One region of the Paraburkholderia sp. SSBN10T genome, then DNA from elsewhere that is predicted to be linked to it. Evidence: riboswitches for the same ligand, from Rfam matches in the RefSeq annotation. Region 1 holds a riboswitch; the other holds the start of a gene.

Region 1 (7,312 bases):
TCGCGGTTGGCGCGCCGCTGCTCGCCGTGGTGACCAGCAAGATGCCGCGCAAGCTCGCGCTGCAGTTGCTGATGGGCGTGTTTATCGTCGGCAACGTGTTGTGCGCGGTGGCCTCGGACTACTCGGTGCTGATGATTGCGCGTGTCGTGACGTCGTTCGCGCACGGCTCGTTCTTCGGCATCGGCGCGGTGGTGGCGGCTTCGCTCGTGCCGCAGGAAAAGCGCGCCAGTGCGATTGCGCTGATGTTCACCGGCCTCACGCTCGCCAATGTGCTGGGCGTGCCGTTCGGCACCTTCATCGGTCAGCAGTTCGGTTGGCGCATGGCGTTCTGGGTCGTCGCCGCACTCGGCGTGATATCGCTAGCGGGCGTTGCGGCGCTGGTGCCGAACCGGCACGACACGGGACCGGCGGGTCTGATGCACGAGGTGCGCGTCCTGAAGGACCCGCAGGTGTGGATGGCGCTGGCGATGACGATTGTCGGCTTCGGCGGCGTGTTCGTCGTGTTCACCTACATTGCGCCGATTCTCGAGCAGGTGAGCGGCTTCTCGCCGCGCGGCGTCACGCTGGTTCTGGTGCTGTTCGGCGTGGGGCTGACGGTCGGCAACACGATCGGCGGCAAGCTTGCGGACCGCGCGCTGATGCCGTCGCTGATGGGGATTCTGCTGGCGCTCGCCGTGGTGATGGCGATTTTCACCCGCACCAGTCATTCGCAGGTGGCCGCGGCAGTGACGATTTTCGTGTGGGGAATCGCTGCGTTCGCGACCGTGCCGCCGCTGCAGATGCGCGTGGTCGAAAAGGCGACCGCGGCGCCGAATCTGGCCTCGACGTTGAACATCGGCGCGTTCAACCTGGGTAACGCGGGTGGCGCGTGGCTCGGCGGTCTGGCCATCGGCCACGGTTTGGGGCTCGACGCACTGCCGTGGGTCGCCGCGGCGGTTTCCATCGCGGCGCTGCTGTTGACGTGGCTGGCGGCGCGCATGGATGCGCCGGCCGGCAACCGTGCGATCAGCGGCGAAGCCATATGAAAATTCGGCACAAGCTTTGCCGAAATCGTCCTCCGCAATGCTGATAACAGTGTGGTATCAGCATTGCGGAGGCAGAAGGCCCATAGATAAAGGGTTTCCGGCTTTTTGTGGGTGCGTGAAGTGTCGATTTGCCAACAGTTTGCCAACACCCAGCATCAGCCTGGCTGTTCGCCGGAAACTGACATCTAGTTGCCAGGCTACTGGCGAGCAAAGGTACTCAAGTCCCACTGTTTCGGCCTGTCGGGGTGTTGCTCTATGTGGCTTATGTATCGGGACGAGTCAGGCTCCCAATCAAAGTACAAACCCGCACCGTGTTCGCGCATTTCCCGTGCAAGCTCCTCGGTTACTTCCAGCGCTTCGGAAAACAGCAGTTTCTGTTGGTTGTCGCCAAGCACGCGCGCAAACACGTCGAGCTTGTACCGGCCCGCAGCAAACTCAAACAGGCTAGCGTTAGGTGGTAGCAAGAAATGATGATTGGCCTCAACGCCGGTTTCACCCACGAATAGACCGCTGCCTCTCACCAGCTTTTCCTGTTGTCCATACACCCAGATATTGAACGCCTGCTGAGTGTCGCTGCGAGAAACGGCAATGTGCATGTTTTCCACCACCCGGCCCCGCTTCGACGTGGCGAACAGTAATGCCCGCAGATACACCTTGGGCGATATGTGAAGGTCTCCCCAGCGAGAACTGTCAGCGCCAAAGAAAATCTGGGTAGGGCGTGTCATCTCCACCGTACCCTGGCGAATAAGAGTCATCCAAGCCGTTCCCGTCGAGACGGCAAGTGCAAGGACTGAAATCGTTACTGCGATTGGATCGGTCATGTGCGACACCCTTTGATTTTTGCAGCGGACCAATGCAGCACTGCCATAGCTGCGTCACCTTCTCACGCATACGACTGCGGGACCTATAGGCCTTTCAGGATTTCGGCGCGCTTGGCATCGTACTCGTCTTTGGTGATCAGACCGCGCTTATACAGGTCGTCCAGATTCGCCAGCCGCTGCGATGCATCCGGTGTGGGAGACGTGGCGGCGGTTCCTCTGGCCGGGCAAGCCTGAACGCAGAGTTTCATGGCATCCGTGCACTGGTGCTGCGCTTCAATCGGAAAGAACGTGAACTTGCCCAGGCACTCGGAGTAGTTCGCGCTGCATGAGTGGGCGCAGTCCGGCTCGGCCTTGCTGGTATCGATGTCGGCGGTGCTGGCGCACCCAGCCAGAAGCACCGTCAGCAGAAGTAGCGGCTTGTTCATCGTGGCCCCGGATGTTTTTTGTCGGTTCAGACGATCATAGTAGTCTATGAGAGCAGAACAGATTTCAGTGTGAAGATAACTTCGTTGGGCGCAGCGAATCGCGATGCTATCTTGCCTCCACTAACCCTTTGCCCGCCATCCGGCGGTGCTTCTGGAGGTTCTCATGAATTCACCGCTTGCGCTGGTTCGCGATGATGCGCTCGATGCTCACGACGGGCCGCGGGCCGCGGAACCGTTCGATGCGCTGGAACATCTGGTCGGTGTCAATCTCGCCCGTTTGCGGGCCGAACGGCAGCTTTCGCTCGATGCGCTGGCCCGCGCTTCGGGCGTCTCGCGCGCCATGCTGGCGCAGATCGAGTCGGCCCGCAGCGTGCCGTCGATCAAGGTGCTGTGTAAGGTCGCGGCGGCCCTGAAGGTCTCGGTCGCCGCGTTCTTGCGCCGCCATGCCAACAACGGCTTCGAGCATCTGCCCGCCGACCGGGCGACGCGTCTCGTCAGTTCGAACGGCCGTTATTCCGCGCGGCCGCTGTATCCCGATGCGGAACCAGTGAGCGCTGAATTCCATGAATTGCGCATCGCGCCGCTCCATACCGAGCCGGGTGTGCGGCGCGCGCCGGGCACGACGGTCAATCTGGTGGTGAGCGAGGGTACGCTCGAAGTCAGCGTGCACGAGCAGCGCCAGTTGCTTGCCACCGGCGACGCAATCGTGTTCGACGCCGATCAGCCGCATAGCCTGCGCAATCCCGGCGACACCGAGGCGCGCGCGTTTCGCGTCACGCTGAATGCTGAAACGCCGCCGCGCTGGGACGTGCCGCACCACGATGCGGCGCGGTAGCCTGAGCGCCTGCTAGCGAGACGTCGTTCTAATCGATGGCTGCTGCGCTGCAGAGCGGGCGCGGCTGTTGTATGCTTCCCCTGCCGGAAATCCCGGCAATCAGTGCGTCTTCAGGGCGGGGTGAAATTCCCCACCGGCGGTATGCCGGCAGCGCAATCGCGCTTGCCGGCGAGCCCGCGAGCGCCCGTGTCGTCGATGTCTCCAACGACGTGGGGTCAGCAGATCTGGTGCGATGCCAGAGCCGACGGTCATAGTCCGGATGGAAGAAGATGTGCAGATAGTCATGTCGGTCCCCGTTGCGCTGCTCGATGACATGAGCGGAGCGTGGGCGTTCCATTGGAACGTCCGGCGGGGCGAGTGCTGCCTGTTTGCAATGCCCTGAAACGTTTTTCGCCCAACTTTTGCGAGAGCGTTTCAAATGTCCTTTGCTACTTTTCCTGCTCCTTCGACGATTGCCGAAAACGTCTTCGCCGATCTTCCCCTGCTTGCCACCGAACCGGTCCCGCCGCGCATCGCCGCTGCCTTGCAGGCTATGCGCGATGGCCGCGCCGTCGTCCTGCAGGACGACCACGACCGCGAGAACGAAGCCGACCTGATCGTCTCTGCCGAGCGCCTCACCAACGAGACGATGGCGCTGCTGATCCGCGAATGCAGCGGCATCGTCTGCCTGTGTTTGCCCGACGAGAAGATTCGTGCGCTCGAACTGCCGCCGATGGCCGTCAACAACGAGAGCCGCCATGGCACGGCGTTCACGGTGTCGATCGAAGCGCGTGAAGGCGTGAGCACCGGCGTCTCCGCGGCCGACCGCGTGACCACGATTCGCGCTGCGATCGCCGATACGGCGAAGCCGGCCGATATCGTCAGTCCTGGCCACGTGTTCCCGCTGCGCGCGATGCCTGGCGGCGTGCTGGCGCGGCGCGGTCACACGGAAGGCACGGTGGATCTGGCAATCCTCGCCGGCCTGAAGCCTGCTGGCGTGCTATGCGAATTGATGAATCCGGACGGCACGATGACGCGCGGCGCGGACGTGGAGCGCTTCGCGGCGCAACACAATCTGCCGATGCTGACGATTGCCGAACTGGTGGAGTTCCGTGAAGCGCTGGCTGCGGCGCGCGAGTGCTGCGCAGACGAGGTCTGATCGGCGGCACAATCCGCCGCACACACAAAAAACCCGCGCCTGGTCAGCGCGGGTTTTTTTACTTTACGCAGAGGGACGTACCGCGGGACGCGACATCGCCTCGCACCATCCCGCTGTCTCCTACGACTGCACGTCCGCGAACTCGCCGCGCACGCCTGCTTCGACCAGCGCCGGCAGTTCATCCATATGCTGCATGATTCGTGTCATGCCCATCTTGCGCAGCGCATCTGCATATCCATCCGGAATATGACTCGCGCCGACGAAAGCGATGGTCTTCATGCCGGCGGCCCGCGCCGCGCTCAGCCCGGCAACGCTGTCTTCGACCACCAGGCACCTGGCCGGCTCCACGCCCAGTTGCTGTGCGGCGAACAGATACACGTCGGGGTAAGGCTTGGGCCGGGACACCTGCTCGGCGCTGAAAACGCGTTCGCCGAACACCTGCTGCAACCCCGCCCGCCGCACTGAAGCCTGCACGCGCTGCATGCGGCTATTCGATACGACTGCCGCCGGCAGCGACACGCGTTGCAGCGCGTCGCGCACGCCGCCTACGGCACTGAGCTTTGAGCCCAGCGCCAGTTCGACGTTGTGCTCGACGGTTTCCAGAAAATTCTCCGGCAGGGTAATGCCGAACGACGCCTCGATACCTTCGAGAAAGCGTGAGGTCTGCTGGCCGAACGCCGTTTTCACGACGCTGGTGAAGTCGAGGCCGGGGAAGCTGGCCGACAGGGTTTCAAGGAGTACGTGGTCAGCGATAACTTCGCTGTCGACGAGAACGCCGTCGCAGTCACAGATAAGATGATCGAGCATGCCGGAACAGGGAGCGAGAGGAGCGCGGACCTTTCGGTCCGTGCGCAAACTGAAAGCATCATGATACGTGCTTTGTTGCCGTCTGCGCGAGCCGTTCGCCCCCGTCCGGCTTACTTAATCTCAATGCATATGCAGGTACAGCCACGCAGCCGCCGCACCGCCGGCGAGCGGGCCCAGCACCGGCACCCATGCATAGCGCCAGTCGCTGTCGCGCTTGCCGGGGATCGGCAGCAGCGCGTGCATCAGACGCGGCGACAAATCGCGCGCCGGGCTCATCGCGTAGCCTGTCGGACCGCCGAGCGAAATGCCGATACCGAGTACCAGCAGGCCGACCGGCAGGGCATCCAGCGCGCCCAGGCCGACTTGCGGCGAAGCCAGATACAGCACGCCGAGAATCAGTACGAACGTACAGATCATTTCGGTCAGGAAGTTATGCGGGGCGCTGCGAATCGCCGGCGCTGTGCAGAACGTGGCCAGCTTGATGTCGGCATCCGTTTCCTTCTCGAAGTGCTGGCGGTATGCCATCCACACGAGGCCCGCGCCTGCCATGCCGCCCAGCATCTGCGCCGCGATATAGCCGGCCACCTTGCTCCAGGCGAACTTGCCGGCCAGCGCGAGGCTGATCGTCACCACCGGGTTCAGGTGCGCGCCGCTGAACGACGCCGTGATGAAGACTGCAACGAAGACCGCCATCGCCCAGCCCATCACGATGACGATCAGGTCGGCGCCCTTGCCTTTGGTGCGGGCGAGCAGCACGTTAGCGACGGCCCCGTTGCCGAGCAGGACGAGCACCGCTGTGCCGATGAATTCTGCTATGTAGGGTGACATGATTGGTTCTCCAAAATATATTTTTTAGGGAGGCCGCCTCGGAAGCGGCCTCTTGGCGTCAATGAATAATCAATGGCGCGGCAAAATAGCGGGTTTATGGGGTTCTGTCGAGGTGCACAGGCTCTACTAACCAGCGCCTATACACACCGGCCACACCGGCGCGGACCGCTCAAGGCGTGTCGGCCCATGCTTTGGCAGCACGGATCGCGCGTTGCCAGCCGGCCAGATTCTCCGTGACCTCGCGCGGCTCCATATCCGGCGTGAAGCGGCGATCGAGTGCCCACTGGCTCTGCACTTCGTTGACGTCCTTCCAGTAGCCGACCGCCAGACCCGCCAGATACGCGGCGCCGAGCGCCGTGGTTTCGCTGATCTTCGGACGCACCGTGTCCACGCCGAGGATGTCGGCCTGGAACTGCATCAGCAGATTGTTCGCGCAGGCGCCGCCGTCGACGCGCAATTCGCCGATGCGGATGCCCGAGTCGGCTTCCATTGCCTTCAGCACGTCGAGCGACTGGTAGGCGATCGAATCGAGCGCGGCGCGCGCGATATGCGCCGAGGTCGTGCCGCGCGTGACGCCAAACAGCGTGCCGCGTGCGCGAGCGTTCCAGTGCGGTGCGCCGAGGCCGGCGAAGGCCGGCACGAGGTACACGCCGTCGCCGTGCGGCACCGTGCGGGCGAGCGATTCGATTTCCGCCGCGCTCTTGATGATGCCGAGACCATCACGCAGCCACTGCACCACTGCGCCCGCGATAAAGATGCTGCCTTCGAGCGCGTAGTTGATCTGATCGCCGATCTGCCAGGCAATCGTCGTCACGAGGTTGTTCTTCGATTCGATCGGCTTTTCGCCGGTGTTCATCATGAGAAAGCAGCCCGTGCCGTAGGTGTTCTTCACCATGCCCGAGCGCGTGCACATCTGGCCGAACAGGGCGGCGTGCTGGTCGCCTGCAATGCCGGCGAGCGGGATCTTCGAGGCGAACACGGTGGTTTTGGAGTGGCCGTAGATCTCCGACGAGGCGCGCACTTCCGGCAGCATGCTGCGCGGAATGTCGAGCGCCTGCAGCAGTTCGTCGTCCCATTGCAGCGTGTGAATGTTGAACAGCATGGTGCGCGACGCGTTGGTCACGTCGGTGACGTGCAGTTCGTGCTTGGTGAAGTTCCACACCAGCCAGCTATCGACGGTGCCGAAGGCGAGGCGGCCCTGGTTGGCCTTTTCGCGTGCGCCTTCGACGTTGTCGAGAATCCAGCGGATCTTCGTCGCGGAGAAATACGCGTCGATCGGCAGGCCGGTCTTCGCGCGCACTTTCTCTTCGAGGCCCTTTGCTTTCAGCTCGTCGCAGAAATCGGCGGTGCGGCGGTCTTGCCAGACGATCGCGTTATAGATGGGATGGCCGGTTTCGCGGTCCCAGACAATCGTCGTTTCGCGCTGGTTGGTA
Region 2 (7,312 bases), on a different contig from region 1:
GGCTTGTTCACGAATCGTCTCCTTCTCGTGCGGAACGTGCGAATGGTGCGGAACGTGCGGATAACGCCGCTGACGGAACCCGTATGAGCGCAGCCATCAGCAGATCGTGTAGCCGCCGTCGATCATCAGGTCGGCGCCCGTGATCATGTCCGCGCCGTTGGAGGCAAGAAACACGATCGCCGCGGCGATCTCGTCCGTATAAGCGAAGCGGCCGGCGGGAATCAGCTCCTTCATGCGTTCGCCCTTCGCCCCCTCCCAGGCCGCGGCGCCCATCGGGGTCAGCACGACAGTCGGCGAGACCGTATTCACGGTGATGCCGCGCTTGCTCCACTCCTTCGCCATCACCTTGGTCATGCCGATCAGCCCGGCTTTCGCCGAGGTGTACGCGCAGTGCTGGTCGATCGCCACGGTCGCGGCCTGCGACGCGATGTTGATGATCTTCGCCTTATGTCCGCGCGCAAACACATGCCGCGCAAAATGCTTCGAGCACAGGAACGGCCCCGTGAGATTCACGTCGATCTGCCTGCGCCATTCGTCGAGCGTGATGTCTTCGGCCGGCGTCAACGTGATCGTGCCCGCCGCGTTGACGAGCAGATGCAGCGCGCCGAAGTGCTGCGCCGCGGCGGCGATGGCGGCGGCGACATCGTCTTCATTGCCCACGTCGCAGGGAAACGCCGCCGCATGCGCGGCGCCGAGCGTTTCGAGCGCCGCACTCACCTTGTCCTGCTCGAAACGCGGATACAGAATCGCGATACGTGCGCCTTTGCCGATCAGTGCTTCGTTGGTCGCCATTGCGATGCCGCCGAGCCCACCGGTCACGACCGCCACTTTGCCGTCAAGGCGAAAATCGAAGTCGACGCCGTGCCGCAGCGACATGTCGTACTGAGTTGCCATTTTTGTCTCCTGAATTCGGTGTATTCAGATCGCCTTGCCGTTCGATCTGTGCGCGCCGGCTTCTCAAGCGGCAGCGACGGATGTGTTGACCAGCTCGAGCACGGCGCGCTCGATCCCTTGCGCGTCGATCCCGTAGTACTTGCGAATGCCGGCGCGAGTGCCATAGTGCGCGAACTCCCCTTCTGTCACCCCCAGCATGCGCAGGCGCCGCGCAAGACCGCGCCGCGCCAGTTGCACGGCAACCAGCGCGCCGATGCCGCCATGCAGCGAATGCTCTTCGACGGTCACGATCGCATCGTGTGCGGCGAGAATCTCCGCGAGCCTGGCGGTATCGAGCGGCCGGATCGACGACAGATTGATCAGCGTCGGGGCAATGCCGTGCGCGTCGAGCGCCTCGCAGGCCGCGAACGCCTCGCCGACGACCGAGCCGAGCGCGACGATTGCGACGCTCCCGCCACGTGCGTCGCCCAGGCCCTGCCGCACCACGTCGGGCTGGCCCGCCTCGAACACATGCGTGGCTTCGTGCAGCACCGGAAACTTCGCGTTGTCGAGCCGGATATACACCGGGCCATCGACGCTCGCGGCATAGCGGACAATCTGCGCGGCTTCGAGCGCGTCGCACGGCGCAAAAATCTGCACGTTGCCCAGTCCGCACATGATCGAGATGTCGTCGATCGCGTGATGGGTCGACGCCAGCGGGCCATACGCGACACCTGCGTTCAGGCCCAGCATCTTGACATTCGTGCTGCTGTAGCAAATATCGTTCTTGACCTGTTCGTTGGCCCGCGCCACCAGGAACGGCGCGGCATTCGCGGTAAACACGATGTGCCCGCCGAGCGCCATCCCCGCCGCCATCCCAACCATGTTCTGCTCGGCGATGCCGACATTGACGACCCGGTCGCCATAGCGCTTCTGGAACGCGCCGATCTTCGAGGTCGAGGTCGAATCGCTGACCATCACGATCACGTCTGCGCCCGCGTCGGCCAGCTCGAACAGAGCGCTGACGACGCCGTCGCGCAAATCCGCCGCTTCATGCATGGTCCAGCTCCTTCAATGCGAGGATGAGTTCGTCTTCATTCGGGTACTTGTGGTGCCACGCGGCAACGTTCTCCATGAACGACACACCGCGGCCCTTGATCGTCTGGGCAATCACAGCCTTGGGCCTGCCATTTTTGAAATCAAGGCTTTCAAGCAGTTTCGACAGGCCGACCGGATCATTGCCGTCGGTTTCGAATACTTCCATGCCGAAGGCCGCCAGTTTCTCCGCCAGCGGTTCCAGATCCATGATGCTTTTGGTCGTGTCGGCGAGTTGCAGATGATTGCGGTCGACGATGACGACAAGATTGTCGAGACGGAAATGGCTGGCCGCCATCAGCGCCTCCCAGTTCGATCCTTCTTCCAGCTCGCCGTCGCCGGTCAGCACGAACACGCGCCCGGCGTCGCCACCGGCAGCGCGGCGCTGCTTGGCGAGCGCGAGTCCTCCGGCAATCGGCAAGCCGTGACCGAGCGCGCCGGTGTTGACCGTGACGAATTCCGGCAGTTTCTGCCGCACGGGATGGCCCGGCAGACGCGAATCGTCGCGCAGATAGGTCGACAGTTCAGCGGCCGGCAGCCAGCCCAGTTCGCTAAAGCAGCAATACAACCCGCCCACGCCATGCCCTTTGCTCAAGACGAACTGGTCGTGCCAGACGAGCGGATCGAGCCGGTAGCGCATCACGCGGAAATAGAGCGCCACGAGGATGTCCACTTCGGACATGTCGCCGCCCGTGTGACCACTCCTGGCTGTCGCATTCATCACGCAGATCTTCTTGCGGATCTCGCGGGCATGGGCCCGCAAGGCGGCATCGGCAAGGGTGTGCGGATTTTCCATGATGTTTCTTTTGGTTTGCATTTGAATTGCTTTTAGTTTCGTTTTGCAACGCCTCTCCGTCAAGTTGTTTCTGTTGATTTCTAACCAGGGATTACCCAGGCGCCATCGCCAGTCCGTATGAAACGGGCACGTTGCCTTGCTGGCAAGCCCAGAGATACGATCCGGGCGAGCACCAGGGACGCCGCAGGGACTTTCCAAAGAGAAAGTCGAGCTATAATCAAAGGAAATCAAATGCGATGGCAATTCCAACCAGGGCGGTCAGAAGCGGCTCAAAGTCGGCCTGCCACGCGTACAGGGAAGGTAGAGATGGATCAGAAAACTCGCTGGGAAAGCATTTACGCGCACGTGCGGGACACGAAGACCGCGAAGCTATCCGATCTGGCCCGGACATTCGACGTATCGATGCCGACCATCCGCAAGGACGTGGATGCCCTGGAACGAGACGGCCTGGTCGAGCGCGTGCACGGCCTTGTGCGTCTGAAAACGCTGTCGTATATGTTCGACGGCACGGGCATGAGCCATCTGCAACCCACCGCCGCGAAGGTGTGGATCGGCGCCAAAGCGGCGAGCCTCGTGGCAAGCGGCGATTCGGTGATTCTCGACTGCGGCGCGACCACCACCGAGCTGGCGAAGAATCTGGTCGGCCATCAGCACCTGCGCATCGTGACGAACGCGTTGAACATCGCCATGATGCTCGGCAACGATCCGACGAACCGCGTGATGCTGACCGGCGGGCAGTTCAAGCCGGAGACGATTGCCGTATCGGGTGAAAAAGCGTCGGCGTTCTTTGAAGGCATGTTCGTCGACAAGCTCTTTCTGGCCGCCGGCGGTGTCTCAAAGGACGTCGGCATTTCCTATCCGGACTTCATCGATCTGCACGTAAAACACGGCATGATCGGTGCGGCAAGGCACGTCTATCTGCTGGCCGATTCGCAGAAATTCGGGCGGCGCGAGTTTGCGACGTTCGGCGCCATGGACCGCGTGCATACGGTCGTGACCGACCGCGGCCTCTCGCAGGATTACGTGGATTGGCTCGCGGGCAAAGGCATCGAAATCATCTTTGCCGACGACCACTAGGTCGCAGCGAAAAGTAAAAGCGCGCCGCCGGCGCTGTTGAAGCGCCGGCTTTATCGATGCGTCAGGCAGCCTGGGCCACCGATGCAGCCGCACCCGAACGCGCCGCATCGTGCAGCGCCGCGATCCTGGCGATCGTGTCGACGCATGCGCGCGCCGCTTCCGCGCCCTTCACGACGAAATGCTCGCGGAAGAACTGCACATGTTCGCTAGAGCCGTGAAAGTGATGCGGTGTCAGCACCGCTGAAAGTACCGGCGTTTCGGTTTCGAGCTGCACCTGCATCAGCCCTGAGATCACGGCTTGGGCGACGAACTCATGACGGTAGATGCCGCCGTCGACAACCAGTCCGGCGCCGACCACCGCCGCATATAGACCGCTTTTCGCGAGGATTTTTGCCTGCAGCGGGATTTCGAACGCACCGGCGACTTCGAAGAAATCGCAATCCGCTTCGGCATATCCGGCGCGCGCAAGCTCCGCGACGAACGAGGTCCGGCACTGGTCGACGATGTCTTTATGCCAGCAGGCCTGGATGAAGGCGATGCGACGAGCGGGTGAGGCGGACTGAGGATAGCTAGGGGCCACTTGGCAATCTCCTGTGTGAAAGTAAAAAGGGCGCACAGGGGCCAAGTCGCGCGTAAGCGCGAACAGCATCCCCGCTCTCTCTCATCCGGACTATGACCGTCGGCCCCGGAATCACACCGGGTCTGCTGACCTTGCCGCATCCAAAGACGCGGCAAGCGCTCGCGGGCTACGCGTCTGTGACGCGATTACCGCCGGTGGGGAATTGCACCCCGCCCAGAGAACGTGTGCGGCACTGAGTGCCGCAGCCGGGAATCTATCACGATCCGGTTTTGCGTGTGAACTGGCTCAAAATCCTGGGGCAGTGCCGCTGTAACGGCGAAGAGTCGGTGGCGCGACCCGCCGCACGGGCTGATTTCTTTAGAACGATGAGAACCGTACTAATGTCCGGGGGAACCCGCCGCCAGTTCCTCTGCCGCCCCCCGTTCAGTTCCGCGACCATTAACTTTCGGCGCCCATTTCCGCCGCAGTAACACGACCGCACTGGCCGCCCCCAGCATGAGAAACCCGAAAATGGCCAGCATGGGTAGCGTGTAACTGCCACTCAAATGGAGCAGCCAGCCCGACAGGCTAGCCGAGATCCCGCCTGCCAGACTGGTCGCTACCTGCTGCAAGCCCGTGTTCAGACCGACTGCCGGCTTGGGGATCAGGGTGAGTTTGACCAGCGCCAGGTTATTTGCCGTCACGAGGCCCAGCAGCGACAGTGACATCACATTCCAGAACAAGGCCATTTGCGGCGAGCGCGCATAGGCTCCAAGCAAGACGGTCGTGCCACCCACAAACCCTGCCACGATAAAGGACTTGCGCACGACCACAGCATCGTGGCCACGCGCGATCAGCCGGTCTGCCGCCCATCCCGCAAGCACCGCCACGATCGCAATGCCGGCGAAGCTTACGAAGGTATAGAGCCCTGACTGCTTCAGCGAAAGACCACGCTGTTCGACCAGATAGGCCGGCATCCAGGTCATGCAGTAAAACGAAAAATAGCTGTAGCAGAAATTGGTGATTAATCCGCCCCATACCACCGGGCTCGACAACAGATTGCCAAGCGGCACCGAGGCCGCCCGTTCCTTCGCAACTATGAGCTCAGCGCCGGACGGGAAATCGTTCCGCAGCATCCGCAACCAGGGTATCAGCCAGATCAGCCCGACGAGGCCAGTGGCAATGAACATCACCTTCCATGAACTCGTGACGATCAGCCAGGCCGCAATCGGTGCACCCAGCGCCGGTCCCATCTTGCCGCCGATCGAATAAATCCCGAGCGCCGTGCCTTTCTGGGTTTCCTTGAAGTTATTGGCGAGGTAACGGTATGTTGCGGGAACCACTACGGCTTCAGCGGCGCCAATCATCAGGCGCACGAGGATCAACGCGGAGAGCGTGCCGACCATGCCCGTGGCGGCTGCCGCCACGCACCAAAGCGCAAAGCAGATTGCGTAAGGCCATTTGACGCCGTAGCGATCAACCAGCCAGCCCATCGGCAACTGAAGCAAAGCGTAGGACCAGAAGACGGCAGAGCCGAGCCAGCCTCGCTCGACATGCGTCAGCGCAAATTCATGCACGAAATGGTGATCCGCGAGCGCTGCCGACATGCTCGCGCGATCCACAAACGAGATCATCAACCCGAGCGCAAGCAGCACGAGAATGCTCCAGCGATTCTCGCGGGACGGCCGGCTCAGTCGAGTTGTCTCCATCCGTTCATCTCCGTTATTATTCTCTCCGTTTCCGAGCGCTCTTCTGCGCTTCGCTTTTATCTTCGCATAATGGTGAGGTGATTGCCGGAGCCACCTCCAAGCGCGGTGGGTTCAACCCCGGTGGCCCTCACTCACCATCTTTCATCACTCACCCGAGGCTGCCGGTCACGTCGTCGAACAGCTCGTCGACAGATAGCCGCCGCGCGATGATCTTCTGATCCAGCGCCCAGTCGATGGCGAGCTGGATGCCCTTGCGGTTCGCTTCCAGCCCGATCGGCGGAAACACGGCCGGCACGCCGCCTTCGGTCAGCGCGCGGCTTTCGACGATCATCCGGTACAGCTCGCGGACCACTTCCGGGTGCTGCTTCGACACGTCCTGATGCACGACGAACATGTGGTTGATCGGCACCACGCCTTCGCGCGCAAACCAGTCTTTGGCTGCGGCCTGCGCATCGGGAACAAGCGTGCGCACCCGCGGGTCTTTCGGCATGTCTTCACCGAGCAGTGCTGCACTCAGCGCACCTTCGAGCATCATCTGCGGGATCGACGAACCGGCGGGCAGGCGCTCGCAGTTGCCCGGATCGCTGTACTCGGCGAGGTGGCCGTCGCCGAGCGTCATCCACGTGACCTTGTCGAGATCGACATCGTATTCGTGACGCAGGATACCGCGGATCCACAGCGCCGTGGTTTGCGTATAGGTGCGCACGCCCACTCTCTTGCCTTCGATGTCCTTCGGGTCCAGATGGCCGAAGTCGATGTTGTAGCCCGCGCAATGATGCTGGAAGCGGCCCGAGATCGGCGTCGGCAGCAGCACGTAGGGTTTGCCATAGGCCTTGGCCTGCAGGAACGTCACGATCGCCAGTTCGCCCGCATCGAACCTGTTTTCGCGGACCATCGCCTTGAAGCCGTTATGTGCCGGGGTCGGGCCGCAATAGTCGAGCTTGACGAGGTCCGAGCTCACGCGTCCGTCCTTCATCGCTTTGGTGACCGGATAGTCCGCCAGATTGGTGCGCAATACGGGCACCTCAGTGATCGTCGATGTCATGGTGTCTTTCCTTACCCTTGAATAGATTTACAGCCTGACCTCGATCAGACTCGGCCCCGGTTCGCGGGTCGAGTCGACCATGGCCTTATGGAAGCCCTCTGCGGTATCGACGGCCACGGCGGGCACGCCCATGCTCTTCGCCATCGCGAGCCAGTCGA

What was found. Region 1 has a riboswitch for FMN ahead of ribB (3,4-dihydroxy-2-butanone-4-phosphate synthase). Riboswitches for the same ligand answer to the same signal wherever they lie in the genome.
Region 2: it holds a riboswitch for FMN, as region 1 does, so the genes downstream of both, AC1ECK_RS31000 (6,7-dimethyl-8-ribityllumazine synthase) here and ribB (3,4-dihydroxy-2-butanone-4-phosphate synthase) in region 1, are expected to answer to the same signal.

Annotation. Positions count from the first base shown of each region.
Region 1 is NZ_JBWQQI010000040.1:38,862-46,173, forward strand. Features, by position in the region: gene AC1ECK_RS35855 (MFS transporter) at 1-1,025, shown strand, start outside; gene AC1ECK_RS35860 (hypothetical protein) at 1,223-1,846, opposite strand; gene AC1ECK_RS35865 (SHOCT domain-containing protein) at 1,930-2,271, opposite strand; gene AC1ECK_RS35870 (helix-turn-helix domain-containing protein) at 2,435-3,106, shown strand; FMN riboswitch at 3,209-3,381, shown strand; gene ribB (3,4-dihydroxy-2-butanone-4-phosphate synthase) at 3,525-4,244, shown strand; gene AC1ECK_RS35880 (HAD family hydrolase) at 4,365-5,051, opposite strand; gene AC1ECK_RS35885 (MIP/aquaporin family protein) at 5,172-5,879, opposite strand; gene glpK (glycerol kinase GlpK) at 6,049-7,312, opposite strand, start outside.
Region 2 is NZ_JBWQQI010000027.1:37,447-44,758, forward strand. Features, by position in the region: gene AC1ECK_RS30975 (ABC transporter permease) at 1-11, opposite strand, end outside; gene AC1ECK_RS30980 (GolD/DthD family dehydrogenase) at 97-894, opposite strand; gene AC1ECK_RS30985 (transketolase family protein) at 958-1,932, opposite strand; gene AC1ECK_RS30990 (transketolase) at 1,925-2,785, opposite strand; gene AC1ECK_RS30995 (DeoR/GlpR family DNA-binding transcription regulator) at 3,071-3,841, shown strand; gene AC1ECK_RS31000 (6,7-dimethyl-8-ribityllumazine synthase) at 3,903-4,421, opposite strand; FMN riboswitch at 4,491-4,647, opposite strand; gene AC1ECK_RS31005 (MFS transporter) at 4,799-6,109, opposite strand; gene AC1ECK_RS31010 (type 2 periplasmic-binding domain-containing protein) at 6,258-7,154, opposite strand; gene AC1ECK_RS31015 (acetolactate synthase large subunit) at 7,182-7,312, opposite strand, start outside.